4 regions of the Arthrobacter sp. BC5 genome follow, and region 1 is predicted to be linked to each of the others. Evidence: riboswitches for the same ligand, from Rfam matches in the RefSeq annotation. Region 1 holds a riboswitch; each other region holds the start of a gene.
What was found. Region 1 has a riboswitch for cyclic di-AMP ahead of AC1MFI_RS03670 (LysM peptidoglycan-binding domain-containing protein). Riboswitches for the same ligand answer to the same signal wherever they lie in the genome.
Positions count from the first base shown of each region.

Region 1 (7,421 bases):
GAGCCGCTGCGGGTCTCGACGTGCCCGACGCCGGCAAGGTCCTGATCGACGGGACCCCGGTCTCCGGGATCGACGAACGCTGCGCCGTCGCCTTCCAGGAACCCCGGCTGCTCCCCTGGCACACGCTGCAGGCCAATGTGGCCATCGGACTGCCGAAGTCCTCGAGCGCCAGCGCCGGCAAGGCCAAGGTCCTCGAGCTGCTGAAGCTCGTGGGCCTGGACACCTTCGCCAAGCACCGACCGCGCGAAGTATCCGGCGGCATGGCCCAGCGCACCTCGCTCGCCCGTGCGCTCGCCCGGAACCCGGGCGTGCTGCTGCTCGACGAGCCCTTCGGCGCACTGGACGCCCTCACGCGCATCAAGATGCAGGACCTCCTCCTCGATATCCACCGCGCCCAGCCCACCACGGTGCTGCTCGTCACGCACGACGTCGACGAGGCGCTCCAGCTCGCCGACCGCATCCTCGTCCTCGGACGGGGCGACGGTGACGAGCCGGGATCCACCATCGCCGAACTCGTCACGGTGCCGGCCGCCCGTCCGAGGGACCGCAACTCCGCCGAGCTCGGGAGGCTCCGCAGTTCACTGCTCTCCCTGCTCGGCGTCACCGGGCACTAGCCCGGCCTTCCCACCGCACCCCCTGGCGCCGTCGCCCCGCCGCGGCGCAATCCTGTCTCCCCCTTTCGCACCATCCACCGAAGGACCACCATGAACCGCCGCGCCCTCCTGCCCACCCTCGCCCTCGCCACCGTACTCTCGCTCAGCCTCAGCGGCTGCCTGGCCGGCGAGAACGCCTCCGACACCGAGGCGGTCGCGGCCGGTGAAGCCACCCAGGGCGGCACGCTCAACATCGACTTCGCCACCTACAACCCGCTGAGCCTCATCATCAAGGAGCAGGGCTGGCTCGAGGACGAGCTCGCCGACCAGGACATCACCGTCAATTGGGTGCAGTCCGCCGGCTCCAACAAGGCCAACGAGGCGCTGCGGGCCGGTGCGATCGACGTCGGATCCACCGCCGGGTCCGCCGCGCTGCTCGCCCGCTCCAACGGCTCCCCGATCAAGGCCATCGACATCTACTCGCAGCCCGAATGGGCAGCCCTCGTGGCGCTTCCGGACTCCGGCATCACGAGCGTCGAGGACCTGCGCGGCAAGTCCGTGGCGGCGACCCGCGGCACCGACCCGTACTTCTTCCTCCTCCAGGCCCTCGAGGCCGCGGGCGTGGAGCAGTCCGAGGTCACCATCGAGAACCTGCAGCACGCGGACGGCCGCGCGGCCCTGGCCAGCGGCGCGGTCGACGCCTGGTCCGGCCTCGATCCGATCATGGCCGCTGCGGAGCAGGACGGCGCCCAGCTGTTCTTCCGGGACATCGACTTCAACTCCTACGGCTTCCTCAACGCCACGGAGGACTTCCTGGCCGAGAAGCCCGACGTCGCCCAGACCGTGGTCGACGCCTACGAGAAGGCACGCGAGTGGGCCAAGGAGAACCCGGAGGAGACCGCTGCGATCCTCGCGGGGGTCGCGGGCATCGACCAGGCCGTGGCCAACTCCGTGATCATCGAGCGCACCAACCTCGACGTCGACCCCGCGCCGGGCGACGCCCAGCGCAGCGTCCTCGAGAAGATCGGTCCCGTCTTCGTGGAGACCGGTGACGTGCAGAGCCAGGAGCAGATCGACGAGGCCCTCGATACCCTCTTCGACGCCTCGCTTGTGGAGAAGGCGGACCCCGCCACCATCGGTTCCGATTCATGAGTGCTGACCACGCAACCCCGATCAGCAAGCAGGGCATGGAGGCTATCGGGTCGTCCGTGACGGGGGAGGGAGCCCTCACACGCGACCAGCGGGTTCGCGGGGCGGCCGGACGGCGCGTGGTCATCGTGCTGCTCGGGCTCATCGTCCCGGCGCTGATCCTGCTCGCCTGGCACCTCAGCACCGCCTCGGGCTTCTTCCGGCCGTCGCAGCTCCCCTCGCCGGCGTCGGTCCTCGCGGCCGCGGTGGACCTCGTCGAGCGCGGCCAGCTCGCCACCCACATCCTGATCTCCACGCAGCGGGTCCTCCTCGGGTTCCTCCTCGGATCCCTGCTCGGGGTCCTGGCCGGCGCACTGCTGGGCCTCTCCCGCATCGCGGACGTCCTCCTGACCCCGACCGTCGGGGCGCTCCGCGCGGTCCCGTCCCTGGCGTGGGTCCCGCTGCTGGTCCTCTGGATCGGCATCAACGAGGACTCGAAGGTCACGCTGATCACCATCGGTGCGTTCTTCCCCGTGTTCACCACGCTCTACCTCGGGCTGCGCCACGTGGACCGCAACCTCGTGGAGGCCGCGCGGGCCTTCGGGCTGGGCGGCATCCGACTGCTCACCACGGTGCAGCTCCCCGCCGTCGTTCCCGCCCTGTTCTCCGGCCTGCGGCTCGCACTCGCGCAGTCCTGGCTGTTCCTCGTCGCGGCCGAACTCATCGCCTCGTCGATGGGACTCGGCTTCCTGCTGACGGACTCGCAGCAGAACGGCCGTGTGGACCGCATCATCCTCGCCATCATCCTGCTCGCCGTGATCGGCAAGACCACCGACGCCCTCCTGGGCATCGCCGAGCGCTGGGCGGTGCGCCGATGGGCGTAGGCACGACGACGCCGGACGGGCAGGCCGCTCCTCAGGACGACGCCGAACGGCTGGCGTTCTGGGCCGAGCAGGCCGCCCGGCTCGAGTGGCAGGACCGCTGGGACACCCTGCACAGCTTCGAGAAGGCGACCCCCCAGGAGGACGGGACGCTCAGCGTCCCCGTCATCGAGTGGTTCTCCGGTGGCACGCTCAACGTCGCCGCCAACTGCGTGGACCGCCACGTGCGGGCCGGTCGGGGTGACCGCGTGGCCCTGCACTTCGAGGGCGAACCGGGTGACCGCCGCACCGTCACCTACGCGCAGTTGCAGGACGAGGTCTCACGGGCCGCGAACGCACTGCTGGCCCTCGGCATCGGCAAGGGCGACCGCGTGGTCATCTATCTCCCGGTCCTCGTCGAGACGGTCGTGGTCACCCTCGCCTGCGCCCGGATCGGCGCCGTGCACTCGCTGGTGTTCGGCGGGTTCTCGGCGGAGGCGCTGCGCTTCCGGGTGGAGGACACCGGGGCCAAGCTGCTCGTCACCACCGACGGGCAGTACCGCCGGGGTACGGCCGTGCCCGTGAAGGAGAATGCCGACGCCGCGGTGTCCGGCACCAACGCCATCGAGCACGTGCTCGTGGTGCGCCGCACCGGTTCCGACGTCAGCTGGACCGAAGGCCGCGACGTCTGGTGGCACGACGTCGTCGACACCGCGTCACCGCACCACGAACCGGAGGCGTTCGACGCCGAGACGCCCCTGTTCATCATGTACACCTCGGGGACCACCGGGAAGCCGAAGGGCCTCGTGCACACGTCCGGCGGCTACCTCACGCAGGCGTCGTGGAGCTTCGAGCACCTCTTCAGCAATCCCGATCCGGCCCTGCGGGACCGCGACGTCCACTGGTGCACCGCGGACCTCGCCTGGGTCACCGCGCACACCTACGAGCTGTACGGGCCACTGTCCAACGGTGCCACGCAGGTCCTCTTCGAGGGCACCCCGAACACGCCGCACCCGGGACGCCACTTCGAGATCATCGAGCGCTACGGCGTCACGAGCTACTACACGGCCCCGACCCTGGTGCGCTCGCTCATGGGCTGGTTCCCGGACGGTGTCCCGTCCGGGTACGACCTCTCGAGCATCCGCGTGCTCGGCACGGTCGGCGAAGCGGTGAATCCCGAGGCGTGGCGCTGGTTCCGCAGGCACCTCGGCCGCGACGAGGTGCCTGTGGTGGACACCTGGTGGCAATCCGAGACCGGCGCGACCGTCCTCTCCCCCAGCCCCACCGACTCCGACTTCAAGCCCGGGTGCGCCGCCAGGTCCCTTCCGGGCGTCAGTACCCGGATCGTCGACGAGGAGGGCCGCCCGGTTCCTCCCGGCGTCCAGGGGCTGATCGTCGTCGACCGCCACGGACCGGCCATGGCGCGCACGGTCTGGGGTGATCCGCAGCGCTACCTGGACTCCTACTGGCGGAAGTTCGCCGCCGAGGGCTGGTTCCTCGCGGGCGACGGCGCGCGCTACGACGACGACGGCGACACCTGGATCCTGGGCCGCGTCGACGACGTCATCAACGTCTCGGGACACCGCCTGTCCACCATCGAGATCGAGTCGGCGCTCGTGGCGCACCCGCTCGTGACCGAGGCCGGGGCCTGCCCGATCACCGATCCGCTGACGGGTCACGCCATCGCGGCCTTCGTCGTGCTCGCCGCGGGCGCGGATCCGACGGCGGACGTCCAGTCCACGCTGCGTGCCCACGTCGCGAAGGCCATCGGGCCGATCGCGCGGCCCTCCGCCGTCGTCGTCGTGCCCGATGTACCCAAGACGCGGTCCGGCAAGATCATGCGGCGCCTGCTGACGCAGCTCTACGAGGGCTCCGCGCTCGGGGACACCACGTCCCTGCAGAACGAGGGGTGCATCCCCGGCATCCAGGACGTCCTGGCCGGGCGGCGCTGACGAGGCGGTCGGCCGAAGAGGCTCCTTGGATGGGGGTCGGTTAACGGAGAAGGAAGCGGCAGGTGCCCCGTCCAAGCACCTGCCGCTTCCCGTGTGTGGTCCGTTCCGGTGCTAGCCCGCCACCCGAACGAAGGATGCTCCCGCGAGGTCCGAGAGAGGGTGCTGCATGGTGAGGTTCGACCCGTTCATGCCGCTGCTGATGACCTGGCCGCCGCCGACATAGATGGCCACGTGGCCACCGGTGATGACGAGGTCGCCCGGTGCAGGGGTTGCCACCGTGGCGCCGAACTGGAAGAACTGTGCCGGACCGAGGTCACCCACGGAGATGCCGGCAGCGCGCAGCGCCTTCTCGACCAGCACGGTGCAGTCCTGGATCGATCCGGCTGCCAGCTGGGCCTGTGCGGACGCGACGAGGGTACCGGCCACTCCGCTGGAGGAGGCCACCGGGGTGATGGCCGCCGAGGCGAGGTAGACGCCCGACTCGGGAGCCGCGGACACAGCCGGTGCCGGGGCGACGGCCGCTGCCTGCTGGACCGGCGCGGCCGGTGTGACAGCCACGGGAACCGATACCGATGCCGCCTGCACGGCAGCCGCACCGCCGGTGGGGATGGTGATGCTGTCGCCCGGGAAGATGATCGAGGCGAGGGAGAGCCCGTTCGCCGCGAGGACGGCGGTCAGGTCCACCCCGTGGCGAGCGGAGATACCACCGAGGGTGTCACCCGCGACGACGGTGTGGGTTGCACCAGCCGCGACTGCGGGAGCGGCTGCGGGAGCTGCGGGAGCGGCTGCGGGAGCTGCGGGAGCGGCAGGAGCTGCGACGGGGGCGGGTGCCGCCGTCGTGCCCTGCTCGGTGTACGAGCCGGCGTGCGCGGTGCCGACGGCGCTGAGCGCGAGGCCCGACGTGACGGCGACGATGGCAAGGGGGCGGCCCACGGTGGTGGCGTGGGTCTTCGCGGCGCGGGACAGTCCCTGCAGCGCGAGGTTGCCGTCGGTGACGGCGCGGTGGCGCGCCGGAGAAATCTTTCGTGACATGGTTCTATACCTCTCCCATGCCTGCGGGGTGAGCTGTCGGGTTCGGATGGGAGTCACCCGGCCGCGAGCATCAGCGGGTAGGCGATGCGGTGCGACTTAACCCCAAGGACGATGGCAGGTGATCCTGCACGTCCACTGGAACTGTGGTTCCCCCGTCCCTGCCTTCGTGTTTGCGAACGTGTCCCGATCGGCGGCAGGGCTCGGCAATCCGTCCGGGAGCGCCCCACATGGACGGAGGCACTCGAAGACGATAACCAGCGCTCCGCCGGTTTGTCACATTCGCATAACGGCGCGTACCCTACCCGCGCACGCGGAACGACCGCCAGCGGCGGAAGGCGACGGCGGTCCCACCCGCGCCGAGGACGAGCAGCACGGACTGCTGGACGTAGAACCAGGCGCGGACGGCAGGGGATCCGCTTTCGGCGGCCACGACGATGCTCGCTGCCAGGGTGACGGTCAGGACGACGCCGACGCAGAAGAGCGTATGCCAGAGCCTTCGCTCCTGCACGCGCTGCGCCGACTTCCAGGTTTCCATGCCACCACCCTAGGTGCAGACGGGTGTGCACGGCCCGATGGGACCGCGCACACCCAGCCCTGCTATGGCCGGACGGGCGTGCTGGCGTTCCTGATCAGGTCGATGGCCTGCTCCGGGAACCACGCTCCGGCAGCCGGATCCACCCGGCCCCACTCGGGATCGACTCCACCGTTGTCCGTCAGGCCGCGGCTGCATTCGCCGTCGGACTCACCGGGCACCTTGATCCACAGGAAAGCGTCGGCCAGCGGGTTGCCTGTATCGGACGTGGGCAGGTAACCCAGTCCGCGGCTCGGCGGGTTGCACCAGACCTGGGGGTCCGGGTAGGCGGCCGTGGGGACCCAGGGGCCCTTGCCGTTGCGGCTCGTATCGATGACGAAGTGCGCAAGCTCGTCGTTCGACGGCGCGTTCGCCGCGCCCGCCACGTTCTGCGCGTACCAGGCGTCCGTCAGTCCCCAGGTGGAGAAGTCGGTGGGCGACGCCGGATAGTACTGGCTGCCACAGGACCCGTAGGCCCCCGGGTCGATCTCGGTGGCGTAGTAGATGCACTGCGACACCCAGCTACCGAACTTCAACTGGCGTTCGGTGAGTTCGTAGTTGGAGACGTTCAGGAAGAAGCCGTCGGCCTTCTGCACGCCGGCCTTCACGAGCCTGCTCGAGATCTCACCGGTGCCCAGCCAGGCGCTGTGCGTCCCGTCGAGGTACACCCTGGTGTTGGGAAGCGCCTTCAGCTGGTCCACCGCGTAGTTGAGCATTTCGAAACGCTCTGCCGCCGCGGTCCCGGCGTTCGCCTCTGCCGGCTGGCACCACTCGAGGTTGCCGTCGAGCCCGCGGTTCCAGGGGATGATGCCGAGCCCGTCCGGCTCGAGCACCACCAGGGCCGCCCTGTCCTCGATGCCCGCGGCGAGCGCGTCCACCCAGGCCTTGTAGCCGGCGACATCGGTCGCACCACCGGCCGAGTACTGCGAACAGTCGCGGAAGGGCAGGTTGTATGCGGCGAGCACGGGCACCTGACCCTTGCCTGCCGCGCGATGCGTGGTGGTCCGCACTTCCTGCGTGACGGTGGCGGGATCGCTGCCCGTGACCCAGACCGCCTGGGGGGCCGAGACCATGGCACTGAGGCTGTCGGCGGTCGCGCGGTCACCGGAAGACCTCAACTCTGCGATCTGGCGCTGGGCCTGGTGGTAGTGGTTCTTCATCGGGACATAGAACTCGGTGGCGGACGAAGCCGCTCCCTGTTCCGGACCGTCCTTGGACCCCTGGGCAGAGGCCGGCAGGGCGGAGAATGCGGTGGAGACCAGAACCCCTGCTACTGCAAGGGTCA
Region 1 covers NZ_CM155273.1:837,978-845,398, forward strand. Annotated here, with positions in the region: gene AC1MFI_RS03650 (ABC transporter ATP-binding protein) at 1-614, shown strand, start outside; gene AC1MFI_RS03655 (aliphatic sulfonate ABC transporter substrate-binding protein) at 705-1,745, shown strand; gene AC1MFI_RS03660 (ABC transporter permease) at 1,742-2,605, shown strand; gene acs (acetate--CoA ligase) at 2,596-4,533, shown strand; gene AC1MFI_RS03670 (LysM peptidoglycan-binding domain-containing protein) at 4,645-5,565, opposite strand; cyclic di-AMP (ydaO/yuaA leader) riboswitch at 5,569-5,750, opposite strand; gene AC1MFI_RS03675 (hypothetical protein) at 5,864-6,100, opposite strand; gene AC1MFI_RS03680 (glycoside hydrolase family 6 protein) at 6,163-7,421, opposite strand, start outside.

Region 2 (7,421 bases), on a different replicon from region 1:
TACCATTGACGCCCGCCCTGCGCGTTGCTGCCTGCGCCGCGGATGCGGCGGTGAAAAAGGTTTCCCGAGGAGTAAATCACTTCCGCTGTGGCTTCGATTTCAGGAATTCCACGGATCGCGTAGCTCAGTAGAATCTTGGCCGTCAGCTGACCGTTTTGGCGCGGTTGAACCCTCGGGTAGAAAACGGACAGCGCTACGGGACGGCGTCCTCGTTAGCCCAGGCCTCTGCGTAGAACTTTGGGGATAGGGAGTTCAGCAGTGCGGCATAGGTATCAGGTTCCATCGCCTGTGCTGAATCGGGCGGGATCTCCGGGGCGAAGGCGGACACGCCCAGCCCCGCTTCACGATCCTTCAGGGTCAGGCCGGCGGCTTCCAGGATGGTGGAGTACATGTTCAGCTGGTCCACGCCGGGGCGCAGCGTGGTGGTCTTGTCCCCGCCTGGAATCCAGATCCGATTGAAGATGGTCCGGTTGTTGTTGTCGTCCAGCTGCTCGTGGAAGGCGTCGCTAACACTCATGTGCTTGAGGTGGTCGCCCATGATCACCACGGCGGTGTCGTCGAGGTAGCCCTTTTCCTCCATGTACTCCACGAACCCGGTCACTTGGGTCATGGAACAGGAGTACACGGAGGTGAGCGCGTCCTGCGTGTCCACGGGGCAGTAGTCGTAGACGTGCACCGGCTCGTGGGTGTCCAGCGTCAGCATGGAGAGGTTGAACGGCTGGCCGGTCTTTTCCGCCTGGGCGTGCAGCTTATCGATCTCGTTCTTGGCGTTGGCCATGAGACGCTCGTCGCTTAGGCCCCAGTCGCTGCGGAAGTTCTCCTCCGGTTCGCCAGCGGCGCGCCAGTCGGAGAGCCCTTTCACCTCGGAGTAACCGTGACTGCCCAGGAAGGTGTCCTTCGCCGCGAAGGAGGCGTTGGCGCCGCCCATGAAGACGTTGGTGTAGCCGTTCTCGTCCAGGACATCACCCAGGCATGTGGTGCCTCCCAAATAGGTATCGACACGACCGCCGAGCTCGTTGAGGGCGCTTCCGCTGAGGGCGCTGCTGATACCCGCGGCCTGCCCTCCGCCCTTCAAAGGGACGCCGCATTGCGTCCCGACGAGGCCGGCCATGGTCCAACCTCCGCCCTCGTATTGCTGGAGACCGTCGACGCTCTGCCAGCCGTCCGAGGCCTCGGTGGCCTCTTTAAGAGGAGCGAACGCGTCTTTCTCGAACAGCTGATCGTTCGCGAGGGTGGCCTCGCCGGATTCGAGGTAGATCAGCACCAGGTTGCGCTTGTCCTTGTCGCTGGTAACGGTCGGCTCCGCGTAGTAGTCGCCAAGGTCGTATGGAGAGTTCGCCGCGTCGACGTAGTCCTTCAAACCCACCGTGCTGGCAAAGGCCGTGGTGCCGCCGACGACCACCGCGGCCGCCAAAGCGGTGGAAACGATGCGCATGATCCATTGAGCACGAAGCGGACGCGTGACACTGTTGGTGCTGCGGCGCTTGCGGCGCCGGGAGTGCTGCCACAGGGCGATCCCGACGGTGATGAGCAGGGGAGCGACGCCGACGGCCAGAACGGCGATCCAGATGATGGTTCCGCCTCCACCGTCGGTTTCCACGGAGACGAGGTTCAGGAGCATCTGACTCACGGAGATCTTGCCCCAAAAGAAACGGATACCGACGGCGGCGATGAGCAGCACAAGCCCCGCCCAAATCAGGACGTAGACCAAGATGCGTCCCACGACGACGCCGACCCGTCGGGTCACGTTCGAAATCCGGCCGTGCATGGAAACACCTCGCGTTCGACGATGCCCGCGTGTTCGCCGAACACCCTTGACATCCGACCCTTTCTCGGGCCTTTGAAAGCCTAGTACCGTTAAGCGAGCCGTTCAACGTTGTTCACCTGTGAGTCATCGTTCGTCCACCGCAGCACGGACCGCATGGCTGTCACTGCAGCTTGCGCCCCTGGCGAGTTTCGAAGGCCAGTGAAGCCCACTTCTCATGGCTGGGATCCTAGGAGCTCAGTAGCTCGACACGGGCATGCCTCGGATGTCGGTTCGTAAGCAACACAGGCAGAAGTCGGGATTGCTCGAATAGGGCGTCTGTGGCCGGGATGGAAGAATTGGGTCCGCCGCCCACTGATTAGGAGCACACCATGAATCCCCGCACGCTTTTTCGCACCGTCGCTGTGGCAGAAGCGTTGACCTGGGCTTTTTTGCTGTTGGGCATGTTCTTCAAGTACGTCACCCGCACCACGGAGGCCCTCGTACCGCCAGCCGGAGCCGTACATGGGTTCGTCTTCCTGTGCTTCGTGGTCACGACCGCGTTCGTCTGGGTCAATCAGCGCTGGTCGCTCATAACAGGCCTCCTCGGGTTCGCCTCGGCGATCATTCCCTTCGCGACGGTTCCGTATGAACGTTGGGTCGAGCGACGCGGGCAGTTGAGCGCCGCTTGGCGCCTCGCTCCTGGTGCGGAGTCGCCGCGGAACTTGCTCGAGCAACTCCAAGCGTCGGTTCTGCGGAGCCCGCTCGTCGCACTGGTCGTCACCATCGTCGGGATCTCAGGCGTTTTCACTGCCCTGCTACTTGTAGGCCCGCCAGGATCCTCGAGCTGAAAAGCGCGCCATGCGTAATTTGCAGAATTCATATAATCCGGAGCAACTCCTACCCGAAACGCTATCGATGGACTTATAGGGAAGGCAGAATGTCGAAGATGTGCAGCGCAGGCGGGGAACGGCTACACGATCCTGCGCTCCGTCAGCGGAGCACCGCCTGCCGGTGTCACGGCAACTCGCAGTAGCTGTTATTCGTTCAGCTCAGGTGCCATTGTGGGGCTAAATTTGCCTCAAGATAACATTCTTTGACCCTTAGATCTTTATTGGAGATGTACTAGATGTATCGCTTCCTATTCTCCGCTCAATGGATGGGGTGGCTCGCAATGGTCATCGTGCTTGCCGCGGGATGTGTGGGACTTGGACGCTGGCAACTGGAGCGCCGTGAGGCGGTGGTGGAGGACATCCGGCGCATTGAAGCGAATTACGACGCTGCGCCGGAACGCTACGTGCCGGGGGTGAACGACTTTGACAGTTTTGACCCGACCCGAGAGTGGACGCCCATCACCTTCACGGGTACGTACGACGTCGCGAACCAGACGGTCGCCCGAAACCGGCCGCTGAACGGACAACCCGGTTACGAGGTGCTCACTCCCTTGAAGCTCGAGGACGGAACAGCTGTGATTATCGATCGCGGTTGGCTGCCCATTGGCAACGCCAAGCCCGGGCGACCCGACGAGATACCGGCACCACCCGCTGGCCAGGTCGAGGTGACCGCAAGAATGAAGCCGGGTGAGCCAACCGTGAACCGTGGCGCCCCTGAGGGGCAGATTGCGTCGATTAATCTTCCTGCCCTCGCGGAAAGGGTGGACTACCCTTTGCAGGGTGCTGCTTACGGGCTCTTGGCACTCGAACAGCCAGCAGCAGCACAGACACCAGTTGCTGCCCCGAAGCCCTCGGTCGATGAGGGACCGCATCTTTCCTACTCGTTGCAGTGGTTTGCGTTCGGAGTGCTGGTTTTCATCGGCTTGGGGTACGCGGCACGGCAGCAGCGAAGGATCAACGCCGAGCAGGACGGGACTGCTGTAAACCGCCCGGTCCGCCAGCGTCGTCGCCCCTCCTCCGAGGAGGAAGAGGACGCCATCCTCGATTCGCAGGGCATCCGTTAGTAAGTCGCCCCCAACCCGCCACTCCTGCTCTCCTGGTCAACACTGTGGGCCATCCTTTGGATGAAACTGTCCAATAGACAGCGCGTGCCGTCTGGCAACGTTCATCAGTAAGTGGTTCTCCCAAAACCGTCCACGAAAGTGGTGCCGAATGCGTTCAGAGCATCTTCCACCCCATCACCCAGCGTGCTCCGTCGCCGCCGGTTGGCGTCTGATCGTGTCACTCATGAAGTCGGTCACGACCGTTTCCTCTTAGATCAAGCCCTGCCCTCACAGACTGTTTTGCTTCCAGTCACCTTTCCGGGCAGCACCTGCCGCACCCGAGATGAGAAGCTCAAGAGGACCTCGGACCTTCAACCGGTGGAAGAAAATGCCGAGCCCTACCGCAATCACCACTTGTACCCAGAACAGTTGCACTGCATCGGGTGATGGATTCAGTTGGCCGGCCGCGCTCATGACGGCTATATGCAGCGAATACAGCGTCAGCGTCATGGCCCCGGTCGCTGACAACGGCAGGAGTAGGTTCGGGTACTTGCGTGTCACCAGGAAGCAGATAGCAATCGTGGCTGTGGCTGATCCGGCTACATGCAGAAGGTCCAGCGGTGCGCCCGAGTGCGGTGCGCTGACGGCGAGCCACCACCACGACCCGGACTGGTTGATCCCGGTAAGGCCTACGTTGAGCATTGTTTCAAGGGGGTAGGCGTTTCCGTCGGGCGTCCTCAAAAGGGCTTGTAGCCCGCCTCCGCGTCCGAGCAGCTCGGCACTGATCAGCTTTGCCATGATGGCCGTTGTGAGTCCTGCACCAAGCAGTCCTAGCTGGACGCCGAGGCGTCGGAGGTTGAGGCGGCCGATGGCCATACCGATCAGGACGAAACTTAGCCATTGCAGGACGGGGTAGTAACCCGTGAGAAAGACGTCGGCAAAAAGTGTCCGGGGTTCGAAAAAGTGTTCAAAGGTCGGGTTCGCACCCAACGAGGACGGGTCTACATTTTCCCTCACCAGTGGCCGCAGAAGGTACGCGGCAACCGGTGACAGCAGTGTCCAAGCAACAGCCCATGCAGCCAAAGCCTTGAACGGCAGACCTGTGAAGGGCAGGGCGACGAGAAACAGGATGCCGTAGTGGAACAAGATGATCGCAATGTTTGTCTCCACTCCGCCGAGTACCAACCCAGTCAGAGCGATGATGAGCGCGCGGATGACGATGCCCCTACGATCTGCAGCGAGGGCCCCATCTCGGTGCGGCGAGCTTCCACCCGTCAGGAAGGCGAGCCCGATTCCCGCAACAACGGCGAAAAGACCTGATGCCCTGCCGGAAAAAACGAGCGCTATCCACGTTGCATTGCTGGTACCTGGTGAGTAGAGCGGAAAAATGTGGGTGCTCATCATGCCAAAAAGAGCAATTCCGCGAGCTGCATCGATTCCGGTCAATCGCCCTGGGAAAAGCTTCGTATGCACTTCCAGATAGTCTCACAGTGTCCCGCGCCACCATTGACCCGTCGGGAAGCCACTCAGAGCGCTTCATGAACAACGGACATCGCCGGGACGACACCTACGTGGTCATCAAAGCAAACGATAGTCCGGTCCTCAATCAGACCGTTCTGGTGGTCCCGGGTCGAGTCGACATACTCAAACCAAGCTGGTGCTCGGGCGAGTTAGGGTTCGCATGTAGGTCGGAGTCAGCGGTGAGGGCGTCCGAGCGAACAGCGCGGTTGGCAGTTCTGCAGGGCCTCTTTCGCGGCCCTTCTAACGGCGTGTTGCACAACACGCCGGGTTGCGTTACCTGAACGTGACTATTGATACCGCCCTGAGGTATTCTCCTCAAGTGATCCCGGCACCCGTCGAGATCATCCTCCCGCGCAGAATGCCGAGCCCTGCCACTGCTTCCGGGACCCGTTCGTAAAACCCAGTTGGCAGGGACGGGGGAACCACGTTTCCACCGGGTCACAGCACGTGAGTGCGATGATCCTTGGGGTTAAGTCGATCCGACAACCTAGGCACGACCTGAAGTAGCGTCCGCGACTGCAGGAATGCACAGGCTTGAACGACGGCCGGGTGACTCCCATCCGAACCCGACAGCTCACCCCGCAGGCATGGGAGAGGCAATCACCATGTCACGTTCATCCATTCCTGCGCGCCACCGCGCGGTCGTCACCCACTCAATCGCCCTCGAGGGCCTGTCGTATTCCGCGAAGACCGGCGCTGCGGCGCTGGGCAAGCCGGCCATCATTGCAGCTGCTACCGGCGGCCTCGTTTTCGCTGTCGGAGCCCCCGCTGCCCAGGCGGGGACCTACACGCAGGACACCTCCAGCGCTGTTGCTGTACAGGCTCCCGCAGCCACCGTTGCACCTGCACCCGCTCAGGCTCCTGCAGCATCTGCTGCCGGCGTGTACACGGTTGCCTCCGGTGACACGATGGGCGTTATCGCTGCCAAGCACGGCGTGAACCTTGACGCACTGCTGGCAAGCAACGGCCTGTCCTACGCCTCGGTCATCTACCCGGGCCAGCAGATCAAGCTCTCCGGCGGCGCCGCTGCCAGTGTTGCTGTCAGCGCAGCCACGGTTCCGGCTGCCGCACCTGCCAACCAGGTCTTCTACAGTGCACCGGCCGCAGCACCTGCTCCTGCAGCAGCGCCTGCAGGAATTTCCCTGACCTCGGCCTCAATCGCTCCGATCACGCCCGCTCCGTCGCAGCCCACCGTCGCCGCCAGTGGTGTCGGGGCAGCCCTGGTCGCCTCGGCCTATGCCCAGATCGGTTCAACCCAGGACTGCACCGTCCTCGTCGAGCGGGCCCTGCGCTCGATCGGCAAGAACGTCGGAGACCTCGGCCCGATGCAGTTCTTCCAGTTCGGAACTGTCGTCGCCACCCCAGCACCCGGTGACCTCGTGATCCGGCCGGGCCACGTCGCCATCTACGTCGGCGGCGGCAAGGTCATCAGCAGCGGAATGAACGGCATCAACGCCACCATGGAGCACCCCCTGTCTGACCTCGCCGGATCCTCTTTCGTGCGGGTTAGCGGCTAACCCCACCCCTTCAGTCAGGTGGTCGATCTAAGCTGAGGTAGCGGCAAGTGCCCTGGACGGGGGTGCTTGCCGCTATTTCAATGCGCGCTCGGCTCTTTATTGCGCTCCCGTCGCTACCTGCTTGGATGACGGTCAGGGTGAAGGTCCGGCACGAACTGCTGGTACCGCTCGTTATGCTTCTGCTTCCGTTTCTGGGCAGGATGGCATTGAGTGCCGTATGTGGCGCTCCGGGCTCGATACGCTAAATCACAGGCGAGACCGTGACGTTGGGATGGTTGGACATCAGTGAATAATCCGTGGGTTAGCGGGCCGGTCTGGATACCCGAAGCCCCACCGACATGGGCGACCTACCTGGCGCCGACACTGCAACCCATCCCGCTGATCCCTGCCATCGCCCTGGTGCTTGGCCTGTTGTACCTAGCCGGCGCCATCCGCCTGTGGTCCACTGGTCGGTCCTGGCCGGTATGGCGGACGGCAATCTTCCTATCGGGCTGCATTATCATCATGATCACCATGGGCGCAGGAGTCGAGGGCTACGGGCTCCGCATCTTCTCCGTCTTCATGTTCCAGCAGCTGACTCTCATGATGGCCGTTCCCCCTCTTCTGGTACTAGGGAGGCCCGGCACCCTATTGCTACGGGCAACCCCGCACCGTGGACTCGGGCGCCCGATCCTCCGGCTCGCCCACGCAGGACTGCGCTCGA
Region 2 covers NZ_JBWXPX010000002.1:237,957-245,377, reverse strand. Annotated here, with positions in the region: gene AC1MFI_RS18765 (TrkH family potassium uptake protein) at 1-6, opposite strand, end outside; gene AC1MFI_RS18760 (LTA synthase family protein) at 194-1,711, opposite strand; gene AC1MFI_RS18755 (DUF3817 domain-containing protein) at 2,137-2,595, shown strand; gene AC1MFI_RS18750 (SURF1 family cytochrome oxidase biogenesis protein) at 2,874-3,701, shown strand; gene AC1MFI_RS18745 (heparan-alpha-glucosaminide N-acetyltransferase domain-containing protein) at 3,969-5,153, opposite strand; cyclic di-AMP (ydaO/yuaA leader) riboswitch at 5,584-5,804, shown strand; gene AC1MFI_RS18740 (C40 family peptidase) at 5,807-6,718, shown strand; gene AC1MFI_RS18735 (cytochrome c oxidase assembly protein) at 7,004-7,421, shown strand, end outside.
Region 2: linked by a shared signal. The riboswitch ahead of AC1MFI_RS18740 (C40 family peptidase) and the one ahead of AC1MFI_RS03670 (LysM peptidoglycan-binding domain-containing protein) in region 1 are both predicted to bind cyclic di-AMP.

Region 3 (7,421 bases), 680 kb from region 1:
ACCGGGAAACGGAGAAGCCGGCAACCCGAGGGTTGCCGGCTTCTCCGGTCACCGCGCGAAACGGCGGGTGCTGCTGCTGGGACACGGGGTCCCGGAGGCTGCTACCAGCTCGACTTGGTCACGCCGGGCAGTTCACCCTTGTGAGCCATGTCGCGGAAGCGGACACGCGAGATACCGAACTTCTGGAGCGTGCCGCGGGGGCGCCCGTCGATCTGGTCGCGGTTGCGCAGGCGCACCGGCGAGGCGTTGCGGGGAAGCTTCTGCAGGCCGAGGCGTGCCGCTTCGCGTGCTTCGTCGGTGGCGTTCTCGTCGACGAGGGTCTTCTTGAGCTCGAGGCGCTTGGCCGCGTAGCGCTCGACGATGACCTTGCGCTGCTCGTTGCGAGCAATCTTTGACTTCTTGGCCATGTTTAGCGCTCCTCTCGGAATTCGACGTGCTTGCGGATCTTGGGGTCGTACTTCATGAGGACCATGCGATCCGGATCGTTACGACGGTTCTTGCGCGTCACGTAGGTGTAGCCCGTCCCTGCGGTGGACTTCAGCTTGATGATCGGACGTACGTCCTTGTCCTTTGCCATTAGAGCTTCACTCCCCTCGCGAGGATGGACGCGACGACAGCATCGATGCCGCGGACGTCGATCGTCTTGATGCCGCGGGCCGAGACCTGCAGCGTCACGTTGCGGCGCAGCGAAGGCACGTAGTAGCGCTTCTTCTGAATGTTGGGGTCGAACCGGCGCTTGTTGCGGCGGTGCGAGTGCGAAATGCTGTGTCCAAAGCCGGGCTCGGCTCCGGTCACTTGGCAGTGGGCTGCCATAACTCTCCTCCAGATTAGATGAACGTGACGGAATCACTTGTTGGGCGTCCCGCCACCAGTAATGACACCGTTATTACTGCAGCTTTCCGGAGGTTGGCCTGGCAGGGTGAGAACCTGCCGAAGCGCCTCGCCGCGGGGAAGACGGTGAAGATCGGGCGGCGCGGCCTTCCGGCCGGCGCAGCCCTACATTCCAGGTAGTCGCGGGTAGCCGGGCGGACTCCGCTCCGTCCGCAGACGGGTCGGCATCAGCCACAGCCAAACGCCTTACCATACTACCGGCAGGATCGGGCCTGACCAAAACGGGTCAGTCGTCCATCCGCCCGTGCCGGTCCACCACAGCGGGGTCGTCCGGGCCGGCACCCACGCGCTCACCGGAGACGACGGCGCCGGAATCGACGATCGCGTGCCGCACCGTGGCGCCGTCGGTCAGCCGGACGCGGTTCAGCAGGACGGAATCCTCGACGACGGCGCCGGCCTCCACCGTGGCCCCCGACCCGACGACGCTCCTGCGGACCGTCCCGCGCACCACCGCGCCCGGTGCGATCATCGAGTTCGCGATCACGGCGCCCTCACCGATGAAGGCAGGGACCAGCTGCGGGGGTTCGGTGAGGATGGGCCACTGCGGATCCGCGAGATCCAGTCCCTTGCCGTCCACGAGGTCGAGGTGCGCCCGGAGATAGTTGGCCGGTGTCCCGAGGTCGCGCCAGTATCCCTCGAGCCGGTGTTCGACGACGGAGCCCTGCTCCACGAGGTGCGGCACGAGGTGGTGGCCGTAGTCCCCCAGTCCCTCCTGGTCGTCCTGCAGCTGCTCGAGCGCATCGAGGAGAGCCGCTGCGGAATACAGGAAGACCTCCGCCGAGACGACGCTCGTCCGCGGCTCCTCCGGCTTGTAGGCGAAGCCGGTGACCCTGCCGGTGTCGTCCACGTCGACCACGCCGTGGTTGGAGGCGTCGCCGTCGAAGTCGACCGTGACCATCGTCAGGGCGGCGCCGGCGGCGCGGTGCGTGTCCACGACGTCGCGGTAGTCGAGGCGGTACAGGTGGTCCGAGCTGAGGACGAGGACGAGGTCCGGCGCGAAGTCCCGGATGAAGGAGGCCTGCCGGAGCAGGCCGTCCGCATTGCCCTCGGCGAACCCCTCGCCCTCGCGTCCGCTGAAAGGAGGAAGCACCAGCAGGCCTCCGCGCGTGCGGTCGAGGTCCCAGGGCCGTCCGTTGCGGAGGTGGTCGTTGATGGTCTTCGGCTGGTACTGCTCCATGATCCAGACGTCGGAGATGCCGCTGTGGTGCAGGTTGGACAATGCGACGTCGATGAGTCGGAAGCTGCCGGCCAGCGGCATGGCGGGCTTCGCTCGGTGGTCGGTCAGCGCTCCGAGGCGGCCTCCCGCACCGCCCGCCAGGACGATCGCCAGGATCCGTGGCTGGTGCCGGAACTGCGCGTGCTGGTTCATCTGCCGTCCTGTCCTGCCAGGATCACTGCCCGGCGTCGTGTGCCTGGTGGAGTGCAGGCAGCGGCTCCCCGCTGCCCGATGAGGGTGCGGCGGCCCCGCCTGGCAGGGCGTCCTCGGCGGCTGCCTCGCCGTCGGACAGGATCCAGTGGGCACTGTCCATGCCGCGCAGGATCTTGCGACCCACCCGTTCGAGGTCCGCTACGTCCTGTCCGTCGAGGGCGTCGAAGACCAGGGAGCGCACCTGGGAGACGTGGGACACCGCGAGCTCGGCCAGCATCCCGAGGCCGGCGGGGGTGAGGGACGCGGTGGTCACGCGGCCGTCCGCGTCGGAGGGCGACCGGGTGACCCAGCCCCGCCCCTCGAGCTTCTTCACCACGTGGCTGAGACGCGAGAGCGAGGCCGTCGAACGGGCTGCGAGCTCGCTCATCGGCAGGCACGTGCCCTCCGACTCCGACAGCATCGCCAGCACGTGGTAGTCGAACAGGGTGATGCGGGCCTCACGGAACAGGTGGGCGTCGAGTGACGCGGGGAGCAGTGACGTCAAGGCGTAGAGAGCCAGCCATGCCCGCCGCTCGTCGGGTGTGAGCCATTGCGCCGCCATTGCCTCATTCTGGCATACCGCTCGGCAGGCGCCGCAGGGCCCACCCCTGCCCGTCGACGGTTGCGGGCGGCCCCGGGGCCGTGTTCCTCCGGAGGCCCTCAGGCGTTGACGGACGACCAGTGCGGGTGGCCCAGGGCCGGGTACTTCGGCACCAGTTCGTCACCCGAGGAGACACCGCGCAGGCGCCTGCCCACCCACGGCGTGAGGTACTCCCGCGCCCACTGCGCGTCGGCCCGCAACTGCTCGACCCGCTTCAGGGCCGGGCGGGCCTCGAGTTCCGGCAGGTCCACCTGGTGCGAGGCCTTCATGGCCTCGAGGACCCGCGCGGCCATGAGGGTGTGGCCCGCCGTGGACATGTGCATGCGGTCCGTGTCCCAGTAGCTCCAGTCCTGGAACTCACGGAGGCGCCAGTAGTCCACCACCGTGGCGGCGCGCTTGTCGGCGATCTCGCGCACCCACTCGTTGTAGACGGCGGTGCGGCCGCGGGTCTTCCCGAAGACCGCGGAGCCCGAGGCGTCGAATCCGGTGAAGAGCACGACGTCGGCGCCTGCCGCGCGGAGCCGGGCGATGCCGGCGTCGTAGTGGGACATGAGGAGGTCGATGTCGATGCGCGGGCGCAGGATGTCGTTCGCGCCCGCGTAGATCGTGACGAGCGTCGGCTCCAGGGCGAGGGCGGCGTCGATCTGCTCGTCGAGGATCTGGCGCATCTTCTTACCGCGGATCGCGAGGTTGGCGTAGCCCCAGGACGGGTCGGCGAGGACGAGCTGCTCGGCGACGCGGTCGGCCCAGCCGCGGACGCCGTTGGGGGACTCCGGGTCCCAGTCGCCCACCCCTTCCGTGAAGGAATCGCCGAGGGCCACGTATCGAGAGGTGTAAGTCACGTCCAAAAGATTACCCTCGGCTCCGGAGGGCGCCGGGATAAGCTCGACGCACCCACCCGTTGACACCCGCACGAAGGACACCATGCCCACCGACGCTACATCCGAGGCGACCGCCGGCGCGGTCGCGGACGCCGGATCGGGCGGCCGTCGCGCCGCGCTCATCATCAATCCCATCAAGGCCACCACCTCCGATGTGGAGGGCGCCGTCCGTCGCATCTCCGCCGAGGACGGCTGGGAGGATCCCCTCGTCATCGAGACCACGGCGGACGATCCGGGTCACGGCCAGGCGCGCCAGGCGCTCGACGCCGGGGTGGACCTCGTCATCGCTGCCGGCGGGGACGGCACGGTCCGCTGCGTCGCCGAGGAGCTCGCCGGGACCGGCACCATGATGGCGCTCGTGCCGCTCGGCACGGGGAACCTCCTGGCCCGCAACCTCGATATCGCCGTCGACGACCCGGATGCCGCCGTCGAAGCCGCCTTCCGCGGGACCGAACGCACCATCGACGTCGTGCATGTGACCGTGGACCGGGCGCAGGACGCCCACGTCTTCCTCGTCATGGCCGGCATCGGCTACGACGCCGCCATCATGTCCGACACGCGTGACGAGCTGAAGGACAAGGTGGGCTGGCTCGCCTATGTGGACGCCGGGATCAGGAACCTCCCCGGCAGGCCGGCGCGCACCACCATCTCCATCGACGGCGGCAGGCCCTTCGAGCGCCGTCTCCGCAGCGTGATGGGCGGAAACTGCGGGAAGATCATGGGCGGCCTCGAGATCTTCCCCGGCGCGAAGATCGACGACGGCCTGATGGACCTCATGACCGTCGCCCCGAAGGGCAAGCTCGGCTGGCTCGCCGTTGCCGGCAAGCTGTTCGCGCGCGGCAGGGGCAAGGACCCCTCCCTCGAGTACTTCCAGTGCCGCACGGCAGAGGTCACCCTGCGCGAGCCGCTCGAGGTGCAGCTCGACGGCGACCCGCTCGGCAAGGCGACGCACATGGCCTTCGAGATGAAGCCCGACTCGCTCCGCCTCCGGATGCCGCTGGGCTACAAGGACCCCGCCGTCGTCAGCGAGCCCCTGCCCTAGCGGAAGGAGGCGGCACCTCCCGGCCCGGGACGTGCTCCCCGCCGGGTACTCACAGCCAGGGCTGCGGATCCACCTTCTCGTCATCGACCAGGACCTCGAAGTGCAGGTGGCAGCCGGTGGAGTTGCCCGTGCTGCCGACCGCGCCGATGACGTCGCCGCGCTGCACCGTGGCCCCGACCACGACCCCGAGAGCGCTCATGTGGTTGTAGGTGGTCTTCAGGCCGTCGCCGTGGTCGATCACGATGCGCTGGCCTCCGCCGTACGCGTGCCAGCCGGAGTCCACGACGGTCCCCGCGTCGGCCGCCCTGACCGGCGTGCCGCACGCGCTGGCGTAATCCTGACCCGTGTGGAGTTCGGACGCGGAGCCGCCCAGGGGGTTGACGCGGTACCCGAAGGTCGAGGCGACCACCGGGTTGTCCACAGGAGCACCGAAGGCCTTGCGCTCCTTCGCAGCGGGTGTCAGCGAGGCCGAGAGCGCCCGCGCATCGGCGATGCTCGGCGCGATCCCCTCAGCGGCCGGACCTGCGCTCTCGAGGGCGAAGATGACCGTGGCCTCCGCCGGCGCGGTGACGGCCGGAGCGATCCCGGAGGCGAGGGCGACGCCGTCGGCGGGCGTGGTGGCGGCCGACGGCGCGACGGCCCCCATGAGGAGGCCCGCCGAGGCGAGCACGATACCGGCGGTGGCTGCGTTGTCACGCAGCCGGGCCAGCGGCGTCGGCCCGGCTGCTGCCAGGAGGAGCGTCGAGGAGCGGACCGCTGCGCGCCGTGCGGACCGGGCCTGTGGGCGCCCGCGCAGATCCGACGCGCGAGCGCTCCGCCGGGTGGGGAGGTCGGGTACCGGGGCGGCCGGCGTGGGCGCGGCGACCTCGGGCATCGGTGCACCGGCGGCCGCCTGGCGCTCGACCCTCTCCCTCTCGCGCAGTTCACGGCGGGTCGGGTCCGGCGCGGTGCCGAGCCCGCCCGGTACTGCAGGAACGGGCACGCCGGGAGCAGGAACCACGGAGGGAGGGGCGGGCAGAACGGGCGCCGGCAGGACGGCGATCGGCGCAGGTACCCGGAAGGCGGACCCGTGCTCCGCAGGTGCACCGGGAGCGGCCGCGGATGCCGTAGCTGCAGTCGCAGGAACGGCAGGACCCGCCGGGCCGGAGGAATGCGCCTGGGCGCGGAGCGAGCGACGGCTCGGAAGCGGGGCGTGGGCAGAGCGGCGGGGGGTCGGCTGGTGGTGCGCGCGCTCGTCGGACGCGCGACGGCGCCCGGACAGGACCGTCTGGGTCAACTGCATACCTCTCTCAGGACGCCCACGGAGTTAGCTGTCGGATTTGAGCAAGAGTTGACTCGGCCCCCTCGGCGCGGGCTCGGACGGCGGCAGGACCGCACCCGAGGCGCGCCGTGCTGAGGGCTTCACCCCAAGACGGCACGAGCCGCCGGAATGTGGATCCTCCACCCCTGCCACAGGTTGTTCAGGCGGTCCGCTGGCAGGGTTAGGCGTGCGGACCTGGATCACATGGACCAGCTTTGACTGGTCAAACATTAGGCGAGGACACGCGTAGTTACAATTCCGTTATCCAGCCTGTGGATGATCCGTGCGATACTGCGTTCCGGCATCGGAATCCTGCGGAAAGACGCGGGAGAACCTGAGTTTCGGCCGCCGTCGGTGCTTCAGGAAAGCTCTGCGCGCCCCTTGCGCCAATAGCCCATGAAGGCAACCTGTTTCCTGTCCACCCCTACGTCCCGTACGAGGTAGCGACGCAGTCCACGCACCACGGCTGCCTCGCCCGCGATCCACGCATAGAAGGGCTGGCTGCCCGGGAGGCGCCCGGGATTGACCGTCGATCTCACGATCGCCGCCTCGAGCCGCTGCGGTGTCTCCCAGAGGATGGTCCTGTCGATGTCCACGTCCTCGGGCTCGCGTCCCCCCGCAACCGGCTCCGGACCCGAGAGCGACACCCAGCCCGGAACCCGGACGGCGTCGCGGACCGCCGACTCGAGGAGTTCGCCGTGGCCCCGCCGCCCGCGCACGAGCCAGGTGATGGCGACGGACGACCGCGTCCGGATGTCCTGGATGTCCTGCCCGTCCGGCACCTCGAGGAACGCATGACCGCTGATGTCCCCTGGCAGCGCCTCGAGAATCGCGCTGATGGCCGGCACCGCCGTCTCGTCGCCCGCGAGGAGCACGTGCTGCGCGAGTCCCGGGCTCCATTCGATCCCGCCGTAGGCGCCCGCCGTCGCGCACTGGGCCGCCGAGGAGTTGGGGCCGATCACGCAGACACGGTCACCGGGCCGGGCCGCTGCCGCCCATTCCGACGCGGGCCCACCGCGCCCGTCGGCGTCGAGGTGCATGACGAAGTCGACGTCGATCTCCGGCTGCGCGCCCCCGCAGCGGGACTCGCGGACGGTGTAGGTGCGCATGCAGCCTCGCTCCTCCGCCTCGAGGCCGAGCCACAGCTGGTACCAGTTCGCCGAATCACCGCGCTTCATCATCCCTGCGATGTCGGGGCACTCGCGCCCCGCCGCGGGAATGACGATCTTGATCCGGAGATCGAGGGTCTCCCCTGCCACGCCGAACGCCGCCAGGCAGGTCCCGCCGAAGGTGATGCG
Region 3 covers NZ_CM155273.1:1,515,758-1,523,178, reverse strand. Annotated here, with positions in the region: gene rpsN (30S ribosomal protein S14) at 102-407, opposite strand; gene rpmG (50S ribosomal protein L33) at 410-577, opposite strand; gene rpmB (50S ribosomal protein L28) at 577-813, opposite strand; gene AC1MFI_RS07020 (glucose-1-phosphate adenylyltransferase family protein) at 1,118-2,260, opposite strand; gene AC1MFI_RS07015 (MarR family winged helix-turn-helix transcriptional regulator) at 2,283-2,861, opposite strand; gene AC1MFI_RS07010 (SGNH/GDSL hydrolase family protein) at 2,960-3,742, opposite strand; gene AC1MFI_RS07005 (diacylglycerol/lipid kinase family protein) at 3,825-4,823, shown strand; gene AC1MFI_RS07000 (M23 family metallopeptidase) at 4,873-6,099, opposite strand; cyclic di-AMP (ydaO/yuaA leader) riboswitch at 6,103-6,321, opposite strand; gene AC1MFI_RS06995 (siderophore-interacting protein) at 6,483-7,421, opposite strand, start outside.
Region 3: linked by a shared signal. The riboswitch ahead of AC1MFI_RS07000 (M23 family metallopeptidase) and the one ahead of AC1MFI_RS03670 (LysM peptidoglycan-binding domain-containing protein) in region 1 are both predicted to bind cyclic di-AMP.

Region 4 (7,421 bases), 1.6 Mb from region 1:
CCACTGACCGTCCCTGCTTGCACCGTCGAACCCCGACCGGCGCGGCACCTCGATAACTCGGTCACTGCGTCCTGATTTTCCCGGATGCACTTATCGCCCGTCCGTGCGTATCATCGCAAGGGTCCTGGAGTGAAGTAGCCTCGAAGACTAGTACAACGGACGCGGGTTCCATTGCGTCTTCGCACCTTTTCTCCATGCATTGGTCGTCGGTAAGAGGTTGGATGAGCGTTCAGGAGCACGTGCCGGTGATCAACAGTGATGTCTCTGACACGAAGAGATCCCCGAGCAGCCCGTTGTGGAAGAGTGTCAGCGCCGAGTTGCTGCGCGAGATTCGCTTGGGCACCTTCGATGGGAGTTTCCCGGGCGAGCTGGAGTTAGCACAGCGTTACGGTGTCAGTCGGGGGACGATCCGGGCGGCATTGAGGCCATTGCGTGAGGCCGGTCATGTTAGTGCCCACCCAGGGAGAATGCCGAAGGTGGTCGCGGGCAAGAGCACCGCGTACGGCCCGCTCTACAGCCTGCTGGCCTCCATCCGGGAATCAGGAATGGCACACAGCAGTATTGTGCTGGAGCAGAACATTGTTCAAGATTCGACGGTTGCGGCAGCGCTGTCCATGGACGCGACGGCTGAATTCTTCCATCTCGCGCGCGTTCGCTTGGCGGATGGAGAACCCATCGGGCTTGATGAGGTGTGGCTCCCTGCGGACACCACCTCCGCGCTGCACGACTCGGACTTCAGCCAAAACTCGCTGTATGGCGAACTGGATCGACGCTGCGGCATTGTGCTGGACGGTGGAACGGAAAGCCTCTCGGCTGTCCTGGCCAGCAAGGAACAGGCTGGTCTTCTGGCGTGTAGCGCCGGGGCACCGTTGTTGCTGATAGAGAGGGTTGGCTGCTACCGGGCGCAGTCCTTGGAGTTCAGGCGCAGCTACGTCGTGGGTGAGCGTGTTGAAATTTCGACGTCCTTCGGATGCAAGGCATAACCCGATACGAGTTTGGAGCCCGCAGCGTCGGGCCATGAGCCTCGTATCACGATCCGTCGAAAGGGCGGCGTGGGGGTGACCCTGGGGTGGAGGTGGACAGTGCGTTTGGAGTCGGCTCGGCTATCGGGCTCTGTGAAGGACGTATGGGACAGCGGTCTTCGGAGGTCGCACGTTGATGGAACGCCCATCCCAGAAGTCCGACGGATACGACGGCAAGTACGGGTTGGATCGGCTCGAAATACTGCATCGCACCGGACGTGCCGAGGGCCAGGAGGACCAGTTTGTTGCACACAGGGCAGCCCACGGCGAAGAAGGTGACGACAGCACCTGCCGCACCGAACCGGCTGTGCGCTTTAGCGGACGTTGACCGCATCGGGGCAACATAGGTGGCCAGCACCAGGCCGGTGAGAACGGCGGATAGCAGCAGTACCGGAAATGACCACCACGTGGGGGGCACTTCCCGGGTGAAGAGCGGGGTGTCAATCAGATCCGTGGGTACCGCCACGAGCAGGTAGGTGCCAACCGTCCCGGCCGCTACGGCCCACCAACGCCGTCCCGGCCACTGCCTCAACGCTGCCGCCAAGGAAATCCTGGGTGTGCTTGTCATCGTCATCGGTTCCCGTCTTTTTCTTGCGGAGGTACGTGTGTCCCTGGGTCATGGGTGATTGTGGGGTCATCGCTACGGGTGCGTTTCTGAGTCTTTAGAAGATAGACGGTTGCGGTAACGATAACCACGGCCGTCGTCGCCAGGGCGACGACGGTGTTCGGGATCTGGGATGTCAGGGAACGGGCAGTGGTTTCCAGTTGGAACTGGTCGGTGACGGTGAGGATACCGCCAAGGCCCGCCGTGCCGTCGGTGGCAAGGAGTATGATCCCGATTCCTATGGAGAGGAGCCCGGAAACCACCATGACCCAGGAATTGCTCCACGAGCCGATGGTCAGGGGTCGGGGTCGAAGCCAGCGACGGCCTGATACGCCGAGGCGATCCCAGATGGAGGCGAGCAGGAACAGTGGCAGGGCCATGCCCAGCGCGTAGACGGCTAGCAGAATACCGCCGTACACCGCGTTGCTTCCTGCTGCTGCGATCGTCAGGATCGAGCCCAGGATGGGTCCGGTGCACGCACCTGCGACGCCGTAGGCCATGCCAAGGATGAAGACCGATATGCCGGTCGAACCGCTTTGCGCCTTCGGGCGGATGAGCGCCGGCACCGGCACACCGAGGACCTGCACCACACCGAGCACGATGACCACCGAGGCGGTCACTGCGACAAGGACGGGACGGTCGGCGGTGACCAGTGATCCTAGCGTTCCGGCGAAGACACCCAGTGGGACAAGGGTGCAGAGCAACCCGGCATAAAACAGTACTGTCCGTCCGATCAGGCGGGTTCTCGTCGTGAACGCATAGGCGAAAAAGGCTGGAAGGAGAAGGGCAGAGCAGGGGCTGAGTATTGTCAGGATCCCGCCGATGAAGGCACCGGCGTAGCCGATCACCATTACTGGGCTTCGGCTTCGGCTAACGCCGCGTCGATGATCTCCTCAAAGACTTCCAGTGGCTGAGCTCCGGTGAGCGGCACATCGTTGATGAGGAAGGTCGGGGTTCCGGTGGCACCCAGGGCGGCGGCTTCCTCTGCGTCGGCTGTCACTGTCTGCTGCAGTTCCTTCGAGTCCAGGTCAGCCGTGAACCGTTCGATGTCAGGCACGCCGACGTTCTTAGCGATCCGGATCAGTTCCTCTGGCGGAAGCGCGATATGACCCCTTTCCGGGGCGTCGGCGAACACTGCCTTGTTGAATTCCCAGAACTTGCCTTGTTCCCCGGCTGCGCGTCCTGCGACCGCGGCCTGGAACGATTCCTCCCCGAAGACGGGCAGATCCCGCCACTCGATCCTTACCTGGCCCTCGTCGACGTACTTGTCGACCAAGGGGGGCAACGTGTTCCGGGAGAAAACCCCGCAGAACGGGCAACGGTAATCGGCGTACTCGACCACTACCACCGGAGCATCAACGGCCCCCAGTGCTGTCGCATCGCCGTCTATTCGGCGGGACTTATCCAGGTCCACCTCGCTGGGGCCAACGGATTCCCGGACACCGCTCACGGCAGATCCTTCCTGCCCCTGGGAGGTTTGCTCTTCAGTGATGAAGAAACCGATGAGCAACACCAATGTTGTTACCGCGAGTGTGGCAAGCACGGTGAGCAGGGTGTGGCGACTCGGGCGGGAACCCGTACGTGGCCCTGATGACATAAAGAGCTCCTGATGTAACGACCGGTCCACCTCTTTTCCTGATGCTGGCGGAGGGCGGTGTGTATGGAAGGGATAGGCCACATCGGTGGCGGGGAGTCGTTCGGCCGAGCAGCCTGAGGGGCCCTGAGCCGGCAGGATCGACTGACGAGGTGGCGCCCGTTGCTCGGTCCGGGCGTGGGCGCCACCTCGTGATCGACGTCCTACTCATTCACCTCGTCGAGAACCCGGGCACGTCGCGCACCATCTCGGCTGGTTCCGCCGGCGAGGTGAATGAGTTGTTAGCCGTTGACCCGATAGTAGATGGGACCGGAACCGACGTTCACGCTCTCCTCGATGGTTTGGTTCCCATTCCAGCCGCTGTGGATCGCGCGGCCTCCGCCGAGGTAGACCGCGTTATGGGAAAACCCCATGCCGCCATCGGCGTAGTACACGAAATCGCCAGGCTGCGGGTCCGATACCTGCGTGGCGTAGGACATCAGTGACTCGGGCGATTCATCACCGACGCCCTGGATCCCTGCCGCCCGCAGAGCGACTTCACCCAGGACGGTGCAGTCCTGGATCGCACCGAGTTGAGCCCTTGCTGATCCCAGGATGGCCTGGTTGATCGAGGTCGAAGCACTCTCGCTGCCCTGACCGATAGGGGTGATGGTTGCCGACTGTGCGCTTATCCCGCTCTGAACCTGAGCCGGGATTCCGGCTGCGTCGTACTGCCGGGACTGCTCGGCAGGTGCACCAGCCGAGGAAGCAGCGAGCTTGATGCTGTCACCCGGGTAGATGATGGAGCTGATGGTGAGGTTGTTGGCGGCCAGGAGCGTTTCCAGGTCCACCTGGTGGCGTGCGCTGATCAAACCCAGGGTGTCCCCGGGCTGCACCGTGTAGACGCTTCCAGCCCCCGACATGCTGAGAGCACCGGAGGACGGATTGACCGGTGACGCAAGCGCCGAAGTTCCGCTATACGTCCCGGATGCCGTGGCGCTGGCCTGGGCCGGGGCGGCCATGGTCAGCAACAACCCTGAGCCGACAATAATGACAGCCGCCTGGCGTCCCATCCGAGATCCCTGACGCACGGTGTTACCGGACACCAAGGTGCGCGCGCTTGTGCTCGCGCGGTGCCGTCCGTGGGTTCTTGACTGTGACATACATAACCTCTCCCTATACCTGCGAGGTGAGCTGTCGGGTTCGGGTAGGAGTCACCCGGCCGGCGGACCTAGCGTCCGCGCGGCTTCACCCCAAGGATTCGCATGGAATCCGCAAAATTGGGTTCCCCGCCTCTGCCTCGATGATCTGTGGACCCGGTTTCCGGCAGAGTTCGGTAAGAAACCAGGACGCCGCAACCAGATGAGCGGCACGGGGACCAACCTACCCGAAAATCATAAATGTATGAACATTTGTGGGAGGAGGCTGTGGGCCGCGTATCGCCAGCCAGTCAGCTGGCCGCAGGATGGTTGTTCCTCTCGTCTCTTCCTGGTTCGCGCGGCGGGCCCGTTCTTGGACAACACCCGCGCGCGGCGTCAACCCTGCCGGCACAGGCCACGTTGCTCCACCAGCGACATCCAGCCTCTTGCGGCGGCTCCTCCGGCAGTACAGCTAGCTCAGCGGGGAACCGCTAACCGGTGAGGGGGCTAGCCCAGCGGAAAGTGACCGCTACCGTGACCCTTATCGTGGTCACCGCAACCGCAGTGGCTGCTTCCGCGTCCGGTCACCGAGTTGAATCACCTTGGCTGTCAGCGGGCATTACGCGAGGGGTTGCAACTGCATATGTCCCGCTTTGATTCGTGGGGAACAAGGCGGTGCCGTCGGGAAGCATGGCCAGGGGAAGCATGTACTCGCCCGAGGCGAGGGTCGTCCCGGAATCAAGATCGATTCTGGCTGCTTGGCCGTTGACCTGGGCGTAGACCATCCCGGCGCCGGCGGCCGATACCTGGGCTTGGCCGGCAAATTCCCTGGCCCACAGAAGGCCCTCTCCAGGCCGCGCGGCTGTCACTGTGTATCCACCCTCCGGGCGCTGTGAGGTGAAAAGCACGGTGTGTGAGGCGTCATCCACTGTGGCCATACCCGATGGAGTTCCATCCACCCTGCCCAGTGGCGCACCGGTCCTGAGATCGTGGATGACGGACACAGGGGCAACCACCCCCGCAGGGTCGGCCCATTCCACGATTACGAGACCTCCGGTAGATGGTCCGTAGCTGCCTTCGTACTGGGCGCTGGCCCCCGGGCTAACACCGGAGGGGCCGGGGCTTAGTTCCGCGGACGCCCATAGTGTTTCGCCGGAGTGGCTGTCGGTGGCGAAGAAGGTGTCCGCGGTGCCCGTCAACGCGGTCCCATGGTGCTCGTAGAGAGCGGCACCGGCATGTTCGTCCACGACTGCGCCTGATGCGGCATCGAGCAACGTCGCTGGGGGTTGCTCGCTAGTGAGCGCCTTGGGCGTGTTGGCAAAGAGTAATCCGCCGCCGGGCGAAGGGCCGGGAACTTCGGTCGGTCCCCAGAGGACGTCCCCGTCTGCGGCGGAGAACGCCGTGGCGACGGTAATGCTCACGCCCTGTCCGTCGCTGCGGGCACTGGAGTCCAGAATGACAATTGCGGCTTCGCCTCGCACCTGTGTCGGGGCTGTTCCTACGCAGGTGGGATTGGTGTCGACTCGCCAGGTAGTGCCGGTGGCATCGAAGCCGTAAAAGCTCAATGTGGAGCGACCGTCCCGGGGGAAGGCAGAACCGATGAACGTTTCCCTGACGGCGAAGGGAGTGCTGTCGGTCCTCACTTCAGAAACCACATCAAAGCCTGGAAACAATTCCTCACGGGTGGTTGAGTCGGATCCAGACGTGGGGGGTTCGCCAACATCAACACGCTGGGCACCACTCTGCTCGCGGGCTGGGAGGCATCCCGTTGCACCGAGCAGGACGGCCAACAAAACGCCGACCCCGACGGTTCCTCGGAGGTTATGTTTATACATTTGCAAGGTGACGCTACCACGCACTGTTGATCTGTCATCAGGCAAAAAATGCCCATTTTCCGTCATTGTTCCGTCATTGTCTGGTGGGTCTGGGCCGGTCCTAGTGTGCCGCCGCCTGATTAAAGCGTCAGCGTCGCTACGCCCTGGGGCAGGACGTTGTCGACCATGGAGCCCCCAGCATCGAGCGGGCCCGCCAGCATTCGGCTGACACTTGCGTGGCACGGCATTCAACCCAGCAGGAGCAGCCATCAGCGCGGAACAACGCTGCATCTAATTCCGCAGTCCCAGCCGCCGGAAGCATAGAACGCTCCAGTCGCACCCTGCAGGCCGCCCGACCTTGCCGACAGGGGCCGGCCTCTCCAGGAGGTCGCGCCGCCGTATGAGTGCTCCGCATCGATTCCCAGCGGGCACGTCCTGGATGCAGTAGCCACTACCGGCATGATCACCTGTCCAGGCGCGCACCGACCTCCACTTCGCGGCTTCCGGTATCTAGCTTGCTTTTAATGATCACCAGCCAACCGCAGGGCCATGATCCGCACCTGCCAAGGAATCGAGGTGCGCGGTCAGTGCTTGGCTGCTTTCATGGCTTCCTGCACTGCTTCGAGGGCCCCGATTGGAAAGTCCACCGCTCCACCGAGAGGGGCGGCAGCGATCTCCGCCTCAGCGGTTTCTTCTATTGCGGTCACCAGCCGGGCTGCGGCCACGGGATCCGGACCGAATGCGAGCAGCCCATGATTGGCCAGTAGCACGGCGTTGGTGGCTGGGTGATCCTTCAACACCTGGGCGATCCCACGGACCGACACCTCGGACCCGCGCGGCCCCCAGGGCGCGACTGGAACGGGCTGAGCTTGCCCGAAGCGTAGCAATGGCTCGGAACGGCACGGCAATGGTCGGTGAGCCATGGCAAAGGCTGTCGCCGCTGGCGAGTGCGTGTGGATGATTGCCCCAACATCGACGCGTGCTGAGTAGACGGTGGAGTGCATCGCGATAATCTCGGCGTTTTCCGGCCCAAGGTTGCCGTCCACCACCTCACCACCCAATGTCACCGTAGCCAGTTGGTCCGCACGCAGCCCACGGACCACGCCGGTAGTAGTAAGCAGGAAGTGGCCTGGCTCGGCTCGAACGCTGAGATTGCCGTGGCCTGAGTGTGACATCACTGCGGTAGTAAACAACAACTCAACGGCCTGCACTACCGCCGCCCGCGGATCATTGTGGACAGAATCAGTCATAATCTTTTCCTCTCGTCCC
Region 4 covers NZ_CM155273.1:2,985,565-2,992,985, forward strand. Annotated here, with positions in the region: gene AC1MFI_RS13995 (hypothetical protein) at 1-7, shown strand, start outside; gene AC1MFI_RS14000 (GntR family transcriptional regulator) at 222-983, shown strand; gene AC1MFI_RS14005 (cytochrome c biogenesis CcdA family protein) at 1,593-2,477, opposite strand; gene AC1MFI_RS14010 (DsbA family protein) at 2,477-3,169, opposite strand; gene AC1MFI_RS14015 (LysM peptidoglycan-binding domain-containing protein) at 3,502-4,305, opposite strand; cyclic di-AMP (ydaO/yuaA leader) riboswitch at 4,365-4,544, opposite strand; gene AC1MFI_RS14020 (PQQ-binding-like beta-propeller repeat protein) at 4,923-5,993, opposite strand; gene AC1MFI_RS14025 (class II aldolase/adducin family protein) at 6,737-7,402, opposite strand.
Region 4: linked by a shared signal. The riboswitch ahead of AC1MFI_RS14015 (LysM peptidoglycan-binding domain-containing protein) and the one ahead of AC1MFI_RS03670 (LysM peptidoglycan-binding domain-containing protein) in region 1 are both predicted to bind cyclic di-AMP.